Regions from separate parts of the Tumebacillus algifaecis genome, predicted to be linked through region 2. Evidence: riboswitches for the same ligand, from Rfam matches in the RefSeq annotation. Region 2 holds a riboswitch; each other region holds the start of a gene.
The links. A riboswitch is a leader RNA that binds a small molecule or an ion and turns the genes downstream of it on or off. The one in region 2 is predicted to bind cyclic di-GMP.
Positions count from the first base shown of each region.

Region 1 (3,205 bases), 230 kb from region 2:
TCGAACTGATGTCCGATCATCTGCTGCACTGTGAGCGACATGTCCTCGCCAAGAAAACCTAAAAGCACCCGTCACGTCAAAAGTGATCGGGTGCTTTTGTGTATAAATAGCGGGCCGAAGGAAAATGATGTGAGATGACAAATGAGAAGGAGGGTAGCAGATGGAAGCACAGCCGATACTCAAGCGGAATCACCGCAAACAATCGTTAGCCGCCAAGATCAAACGCATGTTTTTTATCACGCTCGGCTCCTTGCTCGTCTCAGTGGGGCTGGAAATCTTTCTGGTTCCCAACTCGATCATCGACGGCGGCGTGATCGGTATTTCGATCCTGCTGGCCTTTCTGACCGACAAGCCGGTCGGACTCTATATGATCGTCCTCAATCTCCCTTTTCTGCTCGTTGGGTACAAGCTGATCGGCCGAACGTTTGCGATCACGACGACGATCGCCGTCATCCTGATGTCCAGCTTCGTCACGCTGTTTCACAGCGTCAGGCCGTTCACAGACGACTTGCTGCTCGCATCCGTCTTTGGCGGGGTGGTACTTGGGATCGGGGTCGGGACGATCATCCGCTATGGCGGGTCGCTCGACGGCACAGAGATTATTGCCATCTTGCTCGCCCGCAAATCGAGTTTTTCCGTTGGGGAAGTGGTGATGTTTTTCAACATCTTCATTCTCGGCAGCGCTGGATTTGTATTTGGTTGGGACCATGCGATGTATTCGCTGATCGCCTATTTCATCGCGTTTAAAATGATCGACATCACGATCGAAGGACTCGATGAATCGAAATCGGTCACGATCATCTCAGACTCACCAAACGAAATCTCAGAGGCGATCCGCAATCGATTGGGGCGGGGGGTCACTCACATTTATGGCAAGGGTGGATATACGGGCGAAGAAAAAGAACTGCTCTATGTGATTGTGACACGCCTTGAACTTGCTAAATTGAAAGACATCGTGCTCGAATATGACGAGGGAGCTTTTGTTGCGATCGAACATGTTGCCGATGTGATGGGTGGACGCTTTAAGAAAAATGCAATACACTAGCCCTCCCTCTGCGGAGGGCTTTCCCATTGAACCGATGGGACAAGAGCCGTATAATGGAAGTGGACTGTATCCAAAAAGAAAACCTGTTGCCGATTGGGCAACAGGCGCATGCTTGCGAAGTCGTGATGGTAACGTTAGAACAGTTGCATATTTTCTTCGAACAGTGCGGTAATTCTATCTTGATAAAGATAAAAGAATTCGGAATGTTGTAACGAACTCCAGTTGTCGAACAGTTCACGATTCTCCTGATAGAAGCTATACTGTTCGAGGACCAGATTGTGATCCCTCTGGATAAAGGAATCCAGAGCTTCAGACTTCAGACCGACCGTCTGTGTGAGCACGATCCCTTCTGTGAGCGTCACCAGATTTGGGACATTCATCATGACGGAGAGTGAGCCCATCATGATCCCGATCAACAACGAGACAGGGAGTCGGAAACGCATAACGCTTACTCCTTTCGGCAACCCGGCTGCCGTGGCGGACGATGTCGCGCGGTAGGCCCGTGGCTTTGCGTCCCGTCCTTTCGAACGGTTTGCCGTTTCGTGTGGATGTAACAGATTTCGACATAAATTAAATAGATGTCGTACAAATGACAAAGCTGATAGTTCTATCTTAGGGTATAATAGTGGGGAAGTCAAGACAGGAGCAGGACTTATAGCCCATATTGCATGACATTTTATAATCATGAAAATTTATTCAATAGTTCTGAAGTACCAAAAATCGCTTCAATCATTAACTTAAAAGATTGAACATTGATTCATATCGGGAAAAGGAGCATAAATCACGATGGCAACTGATGAGCGAAAAGACAAGCTCTGCTCCGAATCGAACGAGGCGGGATTTTTCGAAGCGCTTCAGGCGGTTGATGAACAAGCAGGGGCGTTGTCCCTAGACACGCCTGGCGAACGCTGGACACCCCAAAATACAAAATCATCGGCGAACAAAAAGCGAGCGCCATTCTGGGTGCTGATACTGGTCGGCGCCTCCTTGCTTGGCAATCTCGGTTTCGGCGCCATGTTCTTGATGAATCGACAAACGGAGCCTGCACCATCTGCCGAACCGATCACGAAGCCGCAACCACAATCGGAACAGCCGGAACAATCGGAACAGCAGAAGATCGAAGTGCCGACGACCAGCTTTATTCCAAAGTCGGTGGTCTGGAATAAGAAGCAGCTTGAGACGCTGTCCGATGCGAAGCGCCGTGAAGTTGAAAGCCAACTTGCACAGTTGCCGACCGGGCGCTATTTTGTCTCTGGTTTTTTCAATTTGCTGTTCGTACCGGGGGTCAGCGAGATGGAGATCGATGCTGATGGCAAGCTGAAAGTACGGATGTTCGTGCACAACGGCTATCTGCGCAATTTCACCTTGAAGCGGATTGCGATCAGCGCCTACTATCATGAGAGTGTTGTCTTTAACGGCACGCTCAATGGGCCGCTCGACGAGTGGTTGCCGGGGGAAGTGCGGATGCTGGAGATGGTCTTTTCCCCGGATGAAATGAAAGATATGAAACTGATGAAGAATTTGGTCGAATATAAGGATGAACAGCAGAAGCTGTTGTTTCAGGCGCGGTTTGCTATCGACGAACCGAACTTGATGAGCCCGCTCGTATCCGAACCGGTCTGGATGTATTTTAATGCGCATACGGCCTTGATGAAAAATGTCCCGTAAAGAGGTGGAACCGACATGTTAGGCTATTTGTGGAGAAAATATTTCACGGCAGTCAAGAAGCGCATCGGGCTCTTGATCCTGATCGTCGCTTTTGCAGTCGGCACTTCCACCTATTTGAGCGTGTTCGTGGTGACGCCGACGTACAAAGCGACCGCATCGCTGTTGGTCAACACCGACCCGACAATCTCGAGCGAATACTTGCTCAATGAAGTGTTGACCAACCAAAAAGTGATCAAAACATATAACGAGATCATCAAAAGCCATCTGGTGTTGCAAGAGGTGATCGCGAAGCTCAGCCTGCAATTAAAACCGGAGGAATTGGGCAAGTTGGTCAAAGTGGTCAATAACGCAGACTCATCCGTCTTTACGATCACCGTCAACTATCCGAACCAAGAAGAGGCGATCAAAATCGCTAACGAATTGGCGGGTGTGTTTACCTTAAAAGTCGGCCAGTTGATGCAAGTGGACAATGTGGTGATGATCGACCGAGCC
Region 1 is NZ_CP022657.1:1,114,010-1,117,214, forward strand. Features, by position in the region: gene CIG75_RS04995 (FadR/GntR family transcriptional regulator) at 1-62, shown strand, start outside; gene CIG75_RS05000 (YitT family protein) at 161-1,045, shown strand; gene CIG75_RS05005 (hypothetical protein) at 1,180-1,488, opposite strand; cyclic di-GMP riboswitch class I at 1,502-1,592, opposite strand; gene CIG75_RS05010 (hypothetical protein) at 1,832-2,713, shown strand; gene CIG75_RS05015 (tyrosine-protein kinase domain-containing protein) at 2,729-3,205, shown strand, end outside.
Region 1: it holds a riboswitch for cyclic di-GMP, as region 2 does, so the genes downstream of both, CIG75_RS05005 (hypothetical protein) here and CIG75_RS06225 (ATP-grasp domain-containing protein) in region 2, are expected to answer to the same signal.

Region 2 (3,205 bases):
AGACTCAGTTCAATGAACTGGGTCTTTCTTGTTATACAAGGTCAATAGAAAAAGTGCCGCGTTCGTAGCGGAGCGAAGAACCACCGAAGCGAAAGCGAAGATATGGTACTTGGACCGCAGTGATCTAGGAGAGTAAGGCGCAGCTCGGCCGAGCGAAATCAGTCAAGGAACCTGTCTTTTGATGTTCTAGCGCCGAAGCATGGTATCTCCGTGAGAGAAGAGAGCAAGGTATAGAAATACGCGCTCTAATTCCAGACTAGACTTGGCTTTTTGCAGATTGTGAAAGCTTTCATTCTCTAAAAAATAGTAGGAATTCATCGTATATGAGCGAAATGAGCCAACAGAACTATGAGAGTGTCTAATTTTGTCGTATTTTGCGTGGAAATAGAGATTGAGAGTGTGCGAGGGAGCGTGTTAAGATAACACCTGTCGCCGCAAGTGGGCAGTTTAATCATGGGGGTATAGCTCAGTTGGTAGAGCACCTGCCTTGCAAGCAGGGGGTCAGCGGTTCGAATCCGCTTATCTCCACCAATTGCCTTCTTAGCTCAGTAGGTAGAGCGCATCCATGGTAAGGATGAGGTCATCGGTTCGATTCCGGTAGAAGGCACCATCTATCTTGGCTCGTTGGAGAAGCGGCTTAACTCACCGCCCTTTCAAGGCGGCATTCACGGGTTCGAATCCCGTACGAGTCACCATTTGTTTTGGAGCTGTGGTGTAGTGGCCTAACATGCCCGCCTGTCACGCGGGAGACCGCGGGTTCGAATCCCGTCAGCTCCGCCATTTAGATCAGTACTCTTCATCAATTTTGACACAGAATAATACCTTGCGGAAGTGGCTCAGGGGTAGAGCATCGCCTTGCCAAGGCGAGGGTCGCGGGTTCGAATCCCGTCTTCCGCTCCATTTTAAGGGCCCATAGCTCAGTTGGCTAGAGCGCACGACTGATAATCGTGAGGTCGGAAGTTCGAATCTTCTTGGGCCCACCATTTCAATAACATATGTCTAGTGGTAATGTCGTGGAGGTCACACCTGTTCCCATCCCGAACACAGAAGTTAAGCTCCACAGAGCCAATGGTACTTGGACCGCAGGGTCCTGGGAGAGTAGGACGCCGCTAGGCAAAGAGAAGGACTCAGTTCAATGAACTGGGTCCTTCTTGTAATACAAGGTCAATAGAAAAAGTGCCGCGTTCGATGCGGAGCGAAGGTATGGTACTTGGACGGCAGGGTCCTGGGAGAGTAGGACACCGCTAGGCAAAGAGAAGGACTCAGTTCAGTGAACTGGGTCTTTATTGTTATGTAAGGCCAATAGAAAACTGCCGCGTTAGAAGTGGAAGCAAAGATTTGGTTCTTGGACGGAAGGCCCGAAAGTGTAGGAGACAACTGGGTACATTGAGTCCCAGATCAGTAAGCTGGGGCTTCTTGTTGTTTACTCTGTCAAGAAGCTGCCTCGAGAGATCGTAAGCAGCAGAGTGTACGCCTGCAAGCATTCTGATGAGCGGAATGAATTGCGTACTGGTGTCGCCAAAGATTGGATCGGATGCCCTGAAATCGTGCTTCTTTGGGTGCGAATTACTTATATCGGGCGACTAAGTTGAATATGGGTTATAAATAAAATGAATATTTTTATTGAAAAGTCCGAAGAAATAAGATAATGTGTAAGTGTACCCGCTTTACAAAGGTGAAGAATCGATAATGGCAAACTCACTGAAAGGTGAGGACGCAAAGCCACGGGTCTAAGGTGTTGCTACTGCACACTATGACAGCCGGGTTGCCGAACTTTTCCACGGTGGAATCCTTGATGGACAATTTCACTACGGAATTGTCCTATTTGCTGTCCGTGCTGAAAAAACTTCGGCGAATCCAAAGTATTGGAGGAGTCAAAGATGTTGGTACTTGGTCAAGCATTCGTTTCACCATTTCTGTCAGAAACAGCAGCAAAACTCAGAATTCCAGTTGTAGACGCAGCGCAAGATGTACTGGTTCCATTCGACAAAAAACTGAATTGGAAATCGGCGAATTCTTTCTTTCAACTGGTTAGAGATCGCAAGGCTCCGCTCTTGAGCAATTCAGAAAACGCGTTACAAGCACTGGAGAACCATTTGCCAGGTCATGTTCTCGTGGAGCGAAATGAGCGTTTTAAAAACAAGACTCATTTCCGCAAGTGGTTGGCTCATCTCTTCCCTGATTTTATGTATCAAGAATTTTCGTTTGATGAACTGATGAGAATGCAGGCATCGCAGCTTCGGTTTCCAATCGTGGTTAAACCAGTGGTTGGATATGCGAGTCTCGGTGTGTACCGCGTTGCGGATGCGAAGGAGTGGATGGATGTCCGCCATCGTCTTCACCGCGACGTACGCGAGGCCCGTGACCTGTTCCCAGAATCTGTCCTCAATGTAGAGCGTTTCATTGTTGAGGAATGGATCGAGGGGGAGGAGTACGCTGTTGACGCCTTCTTTAATACAGAAGGACAACCAGTTGTGCTAAATGTGCTCAAACGCATGTTCGCTCATGCAGGTGATACATCAGATCGGATTTACTATACGAGCAAGCACGTACTGCAAGAAGCGATGCAGCCTGTGATCGAGTTTTTAACGAAGTTGGGGAGTCTCGAAGATTTGAGCTTGTACCCAGTTCATCTGGAAGTTCGCATTTCTCCGAGCGGCAAGTTGATTCCGATCGAAGTCAATCCGCTCCGCTTTGCCGGGATCGGCACATGCGACTTAGCGATCCACGCGTACGGGCAAAATCCATACGAGCACTTCTTCCAACAGACCCAACCAGATTGGAATCACATTCTTGAAACGATGGACGATTCCGTGTACAGCTTCTTCTGTGCAGAATTGCCAGTCGAATTGAACACGCTCAAAATCTCGTCGATCGAACACGACAAGTTCCGCAGCATGTTTGGGGACGTTTTGGAGTACCGCTCCATGCAAGGCTATGATCCGACTACTTTTGCTGTCGTATTCTATCGCAGTGAAGACTTGGCGGAGAATGAAAAACTGCTTCAACTAGAATTAAGCCAGTTCGTAAGCGTAAGAAACATTGAGGTTTCTGCTTAGGCAACAACCGGGCAAAGAAATTGGGGGAAGTTCGTTTGAAATTTTTGAAATGGAATCACTCGATCGGCCGGCAGATTTCCATTGCTTTTGTTATGCCGCTGATTTTACTAACGCTAGTGTTTCTCGGGGTTTTGTATCAAACCACG
Region 2 is NZ_CP022657.1:1,343,659-1,346,863, forward strand. Features, by position in the region: tRNA gene CIG75_RS06190 (tRNA-Ala) at 456-531, shown strand; tRNA gene CIG75_RS06195 (tRNA-Thr) at 535-610, shown strand; tRNA gene CIG75_RS06200 (tRNA-Glu) at 619-695, shown strand; tRNA gene CIG75_RS06205 (tRNA-Asp) at 704-780, shown strand; tRNA gene CIG75_RS06210 (tRNA-Gly) at 826-900, shown strand; tRNA gene CIG75_RS06215 (tRNA-Ile) at 907-983, shown strand; rRNA gene rrf (5S ribosomal RNA) at 999-1,115, shown strand; cyclic di-GMP riboswitch class I at 1,682-1,773, shown strand; gene CIG75_RS06225 (ATP-grasp domain-containing protein) at 1,881-3,059, shown strand; gene CIG75_RS06230 (methyl-accepting chemotaxis protein) at 3,095-3,205, shown strand, end outside.

Region 3 (3,205 bases), 480 kb from region 2:
AGCCGTAGCACCCATGTTGATCTCGCGCAGGTTGTCGAGCGAACGCGTGACCCGTTCAAAGTCGCGGGTGATCACCTTCGCATAGGCGGAAAATTCCTGTCCGAGACGAATCGGCACAGCATCCTGCAAATGGGTACGCCCCATCTTGATCACCTGATCGAATTCCTGCGATTTTTCAACTAGCGCCAGACGCAGCTTGTCCAACTCCACGACAACGCCCTGCGCCAGGTTGAGTGAAGCGATGCGAATCGCCGTCGGGAACACGTCGTTGGTCGATTGCGCCATGTTGACGTGCGTGTTTGGCGAACAATGCAGATATTCGCCCTTCTGACCGCCTAGCAACTCGATGGCGCGGTTGGCGATCACTTCATTCGCATTCATGTTCATCGAAGTCCCAGCACCACCCTGGATGGAGTCAACGATAAACTGATCATGAAATTGACCGGCGAGCACTTCATCACTGGCTTTGGCGATCGCTTCTCCGATGTTTTTCTTGAGCCCGCCGACTTCCACGTTCGCCAGCGCCGCCGCCTTTTTGACAGCGGCCAGCGCACGGATCATTTCCACATGCGGCGGAATGCCGGTAATCGGGAAGTTTTCAACGGCACGAAGCGTTTGGATGCCGTAATATGCATCGATCGGTACATCCTTTGTACCGAGGAGATCTTTTTCAATACGATATGCTGTCATGAAACGGGCAACTCCTTTTGTCATTTACCTAAGATGCTCTTATCGTACCATACTTTACCGTTTCATCAATTAGAGTTCATCATAGCTTTTCTTAATCACTTGTCCAATATAGCCAAGCTTGTGATTGAGCTGCTGAAAACTGCTCTTTTGCTTGCCGGTCAATCCGATTTCGACAGTGAATACGGTCAGCCCGTGTTTTTGCTGCAAAACGGTAAGTTCCTTCATCCGGTTCTGACTCCACTCGTCTTTGCTTACAACCGACGGATTGAAATCTTCCCAGAGAATCCCATCGATATAAGGAGCAGTGCGGTCTTTTAGTTCGGTCAAGCCCCAATTTTGTACAATCGCCTGATCGGGGAATAAGGAACGCAACGAGGCGACAAACTGGACCGCCCCATCACGCTGGCGGTTCGAGATGCCAACAGGCCAGATCTGATCATCGGTGTTGCCCATCGTGTCGAGAAACACACCGTTCAAATCTTTGGCAAGAACATGGCTGCGATACTCGTCGATCAGCAATTGCTGGTAATGTTCGCTGTTGATATCCATCGACCACGATTCCCAATTCGTTCGAAAATCGCGCTTGCCATCGATCATCAAGTAGTCTGCTTCCGTTGCTTTTTTGAGCAATGCTGAGTCCTTATACTGCTCCAGCACGCTCAGGTAGCCGAGCACCTTGACCCCTTTCGCTTTCAGAACGTCAACTTGAGCATTGGTCCAAAGACGCGGTTCAATCACGACGAGGTCAAACGCGGTCAGCTTTTCCAATGCGGCGGGCTTCGGCTCGCCATAATAGATTGTATACGAATGAATGCCGGTCAGAGCGCTTGGCTTTTGCATGGTGAGCGGTGCCGTTTGTGCACACGCAACGTTGACAGTCGCCACACCTATGACCAGCGAGACTGCAAGACAAAAGGACGAGAGGTTACGCATCATTTTTATCATCTGGAAAACACTCCTTGTTGTGAATAAAAAACGCCCTCTCCAAAAACGGAAAAGGCGCAGTCAGCCCGGTACTGAATTCAGCAACAGAGTGCGTGGCAGAAAAGGTCTGCCTCCTGCAGCCTGGCGATCTGTGACGGTGAATAACCATCCGAAGACCCATGGCTTTGCGTCCTTGCCTTTCGACAAGTTTGCCCTTATCCGTATGAGATTACCCCTATTGTAAAGGGATGGCTTGCGCTTTGTCTACTCACTTTTGAGCAAGTTGGTAAGCAAAGATTCATAGCCGAGATAAAAGGCGGTCAATTTGACTTGAATGGCGAACATTCCCTTTTGTCCCTGCGCTGCCCGTACTGCTTCTGCCAGCGAACTGTGCATTTTTTCAACGAGTGCCTTTTCTTCACTGCGGTTCGCTTTGGTCAACATGCTCTGCCACGTTTTCAGATCTTCGTCAAATTTGGTGAGTTCCGATTGAAGTGCAGACGCCTTGGCCGCGTCGGGCGCCTCTTCGATCGCCAGCGGCATGACAGCAGCTGCCAGTTGTAATGCGTGGTCGAGACCATCCGCCATCTTTTTTGCGTCAGCCTCTGTGAGCCCCTCCATTTTGCCGCTTCGGGCCGGAATAATGAACTCTTTGGGATAATGTTGAATTCCTAGTTCCTTCAGTTTCGCCTCGATCTTGGCACCTGCCGCCTTGTCAGTCACGACTGCGGTGAACACCTGAAACTGATCAGTTCCGCGAATCACCGTGCCCACTCCCTGTTCGGAGACCGCTTTTTGTAACGCTTCGGCGCGAGCGCGGTCTTTGAATACCCCAATCTGCATCGCGTATAAAGAGACTCCCGGCAAGTCCGCCTCTCCGCTCACGTCTGTCATCTGTCCATTTCGTGTCGTGTTTGTTGCATCGGTTGACGTTGCAGATACGTCGCCAGCTGTCGTTTGTCCCTTGAACAACAGTAGGAGACAAACGCCAAGCAAAATGCCTGTCAGTGTCGCAAGGAGCAACGGAAAGACGATCTGCCCCTTGTCCTTGTCCTTGCCCTTGCGGTTTTTCAGCCCTCTACGCAAGCGCGAAGGGTATCTTGTTGAGGAGGTAGGAGTGCTTGCCGTTTTGCTTTTGATATTGATCGTCACTTGTGATTGATCCATGCTCACCGCTCCTTTGCAAACTCCGAGTCTAGTTGCTAGAGTCTATGAGCAGGACTCATTTGCTATGACAAAGAAAAATTGCATAAAAATAAAAAAAGATGCCGTTAGGTCTGAAACCTAACAGCATCTTTTGGCGTCCAACATGATAAGAAGATCAGTTCAAGATATAAACCTGTACGGCACGACGGCCAAACTGTAGTGCCTGTTCGCGAGTATCAAAATGAAGATCGATGCGGTTGCCTTTGATTGCACCGCCAACATCGCTTGCAACCCCGTAACCATATCCCTCGATATACATTTTCGTACCAAGCGGAATCACGCTAGGATCTACCGCAATCGTCCCCTGACCTGCAGAACCGCCTGTTGCAGTGCGCCCACCCGGCATCGAGTATGCGGAAGCAGCCATGGTGAGCACTTTGGACGC
Region 3 is NZ_CP022657.1:1,821,533-1,824,737, reverse strand. Features, by position in the region: gene aspA (aspartate ammonia-lyase) at 1-690, opposite strand, end outside; gene CIG75_RS08050 (glycoside hydrolase family 191 protein) at 760-1,635, opposite strand; cyclic di-GMP riboswitch class I at 1,747-1,838, opposite strand; gene CIG75_RS08045 (SPOR domain-containing protein) at 1,879-2,781, opposite strand; gene CIG75_RS08040 (resuscitation-promoting factor) at 2,936-3,205, opposite strand, start outside.
Region 3: it holds a riboswitch for cyclic di-GMP, as region 2 does, so the genes downstream of both, CIG75_RS08050 (glycoside hydrolase family 191 protein) here and CIG75_RS06225 (ATP-grasp domain-containing protein) in region 2, are expected to answer to the same signal.

Region 4 (3,205 bases), 900 kb from region 2:
GTCAAAGTACAATTACTATATTGTCTACTTAGTCTTACACCCTACCATTATAGTAAAAAATCCGAGAGAACGCTAGACCAGCTTTTACAGAACGTTAATAATAGTAATTTTTCTATCAAATATGAGCGCAAAAAAAGCGGACAGAAGCTTATTTCGCTTCTGCCCGGACCTGAAATTGCATGATTGCACCGTTCAGTTGGTCTGCCATCTTTCGCAGTCGGTCGGCGGACGCGGATACTTCCTCCATCGACACGAGCTGCGTCACCGAAGCGGCCGCACAGCTCTGTGCAGCTGCGGCCGAATCTTGCGAAATCCCTTTCATCACCTCAACTCCGGCTGCCACTTGCTCGGAGCGCAACGACATCGCGCGCGAGGCGGCCGTGATCGTTTGCACTTGGGTTGCAACATGCTCTGCCGCCCGCAAAATGCGCTGGAACGTGTCGCCCGCTCGGTCGGCCAGCACGATCCCCGCTTCGACTTCCGCGCTGCCCGCACTCATCGCCTGCACCACGCGCTGCGTCTCCTCCTGCATCTCATAGATCAGCTGGGCGATCTGCCGCGCAGACATTTGAGACTGCATAGCCAGCTTCGCGACCTCCTCCGCGACCACAGCAAACCCTTTGCCATGCTCCCCGGCCCGCGCCGCTTCGATCGAGGCGTTGAGCGCTAACAGATTGGTCTGGGCGGCAATTCCGGTGATCACTTCCACGATCTTGCCGACCTCCGCCGAACGCCGCTCGAGCGCTTGCACCGCCAGAGCCGTCTGTTCGGCCGTCCGATTGATGTGGTTCATCTGCGTGATCGACTGTCCGATCGCCAGATTGCCTTGCTGTGCTTCGTGGGCCGTTTGCTCCGATTCATCAGCGACGCCGATCGAGCGTTTGACGATGCGAGCGGCCTCTCCTGCCATCGCTTCCACAGCATCGGCCGCCTCCAGTGCTGATAGCGCCTGTGACTCCGCACCTCCAGCCACTTCCTGAATCGTCGCCGCCACTTGCCGAATGCCTGTGGACGTCTCTTCCGCATGGTCTGACAACGCTTGAGCGGAAGCGGCCACACTGCCCGCGATCGCTCCAACCTGCCCGATCAAGCGCCGCAAGTTGTCGATCATGCTGTCCACAGCTCGCCCCAAGTCCTTGAGTTCCCGATAGTCATCGCGTTCTCCGTAGCGGTTTTGCAAATTGCCAGCGGCCACTTCCCGCATCAAGTTGCGGATCGCCAAGAGCGAGGTTTGAATCTTTCGCGTGTAAAACCAGATCCCGACGTTTCCGATCACCAGCGCTGCGATCACCAGCAACAACGTGAGCTGCCGAAGTTCGGCAAGCGAGGCAAATATCTCACGATCTGCCACCGCTGCGACATAGACGAGATTGCGCTCCGGCACGAATGCGAACGCATATGTACGAGCTTCCCCCGTTTCGGCGCTGTGGAGCAGGCCCGATTTTTCTCGTATCATCTGTGCTTTTAGATTCTGATCGATCTGCAGGGCTCCCTCGCGCTGCAAAGCCGCTTCGCCATCTGCTCGCAACAGCGTGGCCGACACCTGCCAGCCGATCTGCTCAAATGAGCGCACCGCATTTTCTACCACATAGACCGCTTCCCGCTCAAACATGCGGGAGTCGGTGGTCTGCAACAGAATACCCAGCTGTTTCGCCGTCTGTGTCGCATGGCCTTGCAACTGAAAATCGGCCCCCCGTTTGAGGTCCTGTTCCAGCACATAGTACACCGTGGCCCCCATGGCTAAAACGACAAGAAGCAAGAGTGCCGACACAAACAACGTGAGTCTTGTTTGGACGGAAACACCCTTGCTTCCCTGTTTCTTTATCATGTTGTTGCCCTCCCCCGTCAGCTCACAACTTCTTCACGTTCAGTATCGCAGAACAACATGTCGGGAGGATGAAGCTTTTGTAAAATGCGTAAAAGATTTCTTTAGAACAACCCGCATCAAATACGGCTGTCTGCATATACTAAAGTACGGACGACATCACCAGTGTTGCGAGTGACTTTTTCATGACATGACCTCCTTCTTTTCTAAAATCGGCTCCTTCCGATTCTTGGAAGGAGTCATTTTTTGCGCAGAATGCTTGGAACAAGTCATGAGTGAAAATAGACGGGTAGACGGGAAATGCAAAGAACCCCCTTACGAGTTGGGGACTCGTAAGGGGGTTCTTTGTGTGGGGGGTAGGGGGATTACAAAAAGGGTAAATGAGTTATGCTACCCGATGAGTCACTGCTGATAAAAAAATCCACCTTCGGTGGGTTGCCGAGGCGGATACTTTGCAAACTGTGGGGTGACAGTTCGCGACCGTATCAATCAGCAACCTGGCAATCATGGTCAGCTTAGGGAGAGCTGACTGTAGACCCATGGCTTTGCGTCCCCGCCTTTCAGCGGGTTTGCCTTTATTGATTGACTCATCTTATGGCTTTATTATATAGTCTGACAACGCTGTAAGTACATAGGTCCGCAGACCTATTTTATATTAAACCGTTTCATCGCTCCAGAAAGCGGCCAATGTAGGCACCACTTCCAGAGGCGACACTTTGCTCCGCAGGTCGAACACGCACTGCACGCTGCGCCCCTTGTTTCCGATCAAGGCAGCCAGCTCATGCGTCGGGTCTTCCCTTCCCACCCGAACCAAGCTGATCGTGCCGCGCTTGTTGGCGATCGATTCGACGATCTTCACCGTCTCGTCACGCGATCCGCAATCGACGACGACAAGATCGAGCTCCCGTCCGCAAAATGGCTCCGCAGTGGTCAGCGTTCGCAGGATTCCTTCGATGTAAGAGGCCCCCTCTGCCACCACCAGGATTGCGGTCACCGGCACTCCCCGCCGATTTTTCTGCACCCAAAATCGCACAATCTTCCACAGCGCAACAAACAGGCCATACAACGCAAATCCCCAAATGAATAGAGCGAGCACTCTTGACACCTCCTCGCAGGGTTGTAGTGTCAATATATGCCGCTCCATTCGCCCACGTGCTTTTTCTTATAATTTCACCCAACTGCGCTTGGCCGCGGTGATCACCGCTTGGGTGCGGTCATCTACCGACAGTTTGCCGAGGATGGAAGACACGTGATTTTTGACCGTCTTCTCCGAGATGAACAGCGACTCACCGATCGTGCGGTTGCTCTTGCCCTCCGCCATCAACTTCAAAATCTCCATCTCGCGCTGGGTCAAAATCTCTTGCCATTCGTACGACAATC
Region 4 is NZ_CP022657.1:445,963-449,167, reverse strand. Features, by position in the region: gene CIG75_RS02235 (methyl-accepting chemotaxis protein) at 149-1,828, opposite strand; cyclic di-GMP riboswitch class I at 2,314-2,409, opposite strand; gene CIG75_RS02230 (glycosyltransferase family 2 protein) at 2,481-2,921, opposite strand; gene CIG75_RS02225 (response regulator) at 2,988-3,205, opposite strand, start outside.
Region 4: it holds a riboswitch for cyclic di-GMP, as region 2 does, so the genes downstream of both, CIG75_RS02235 (methyl-accepting chemotaxis protein) here and CIG75_RS06225 (ATP-grasp domain-containing protein) in region 2, are expected to answer to the same signal.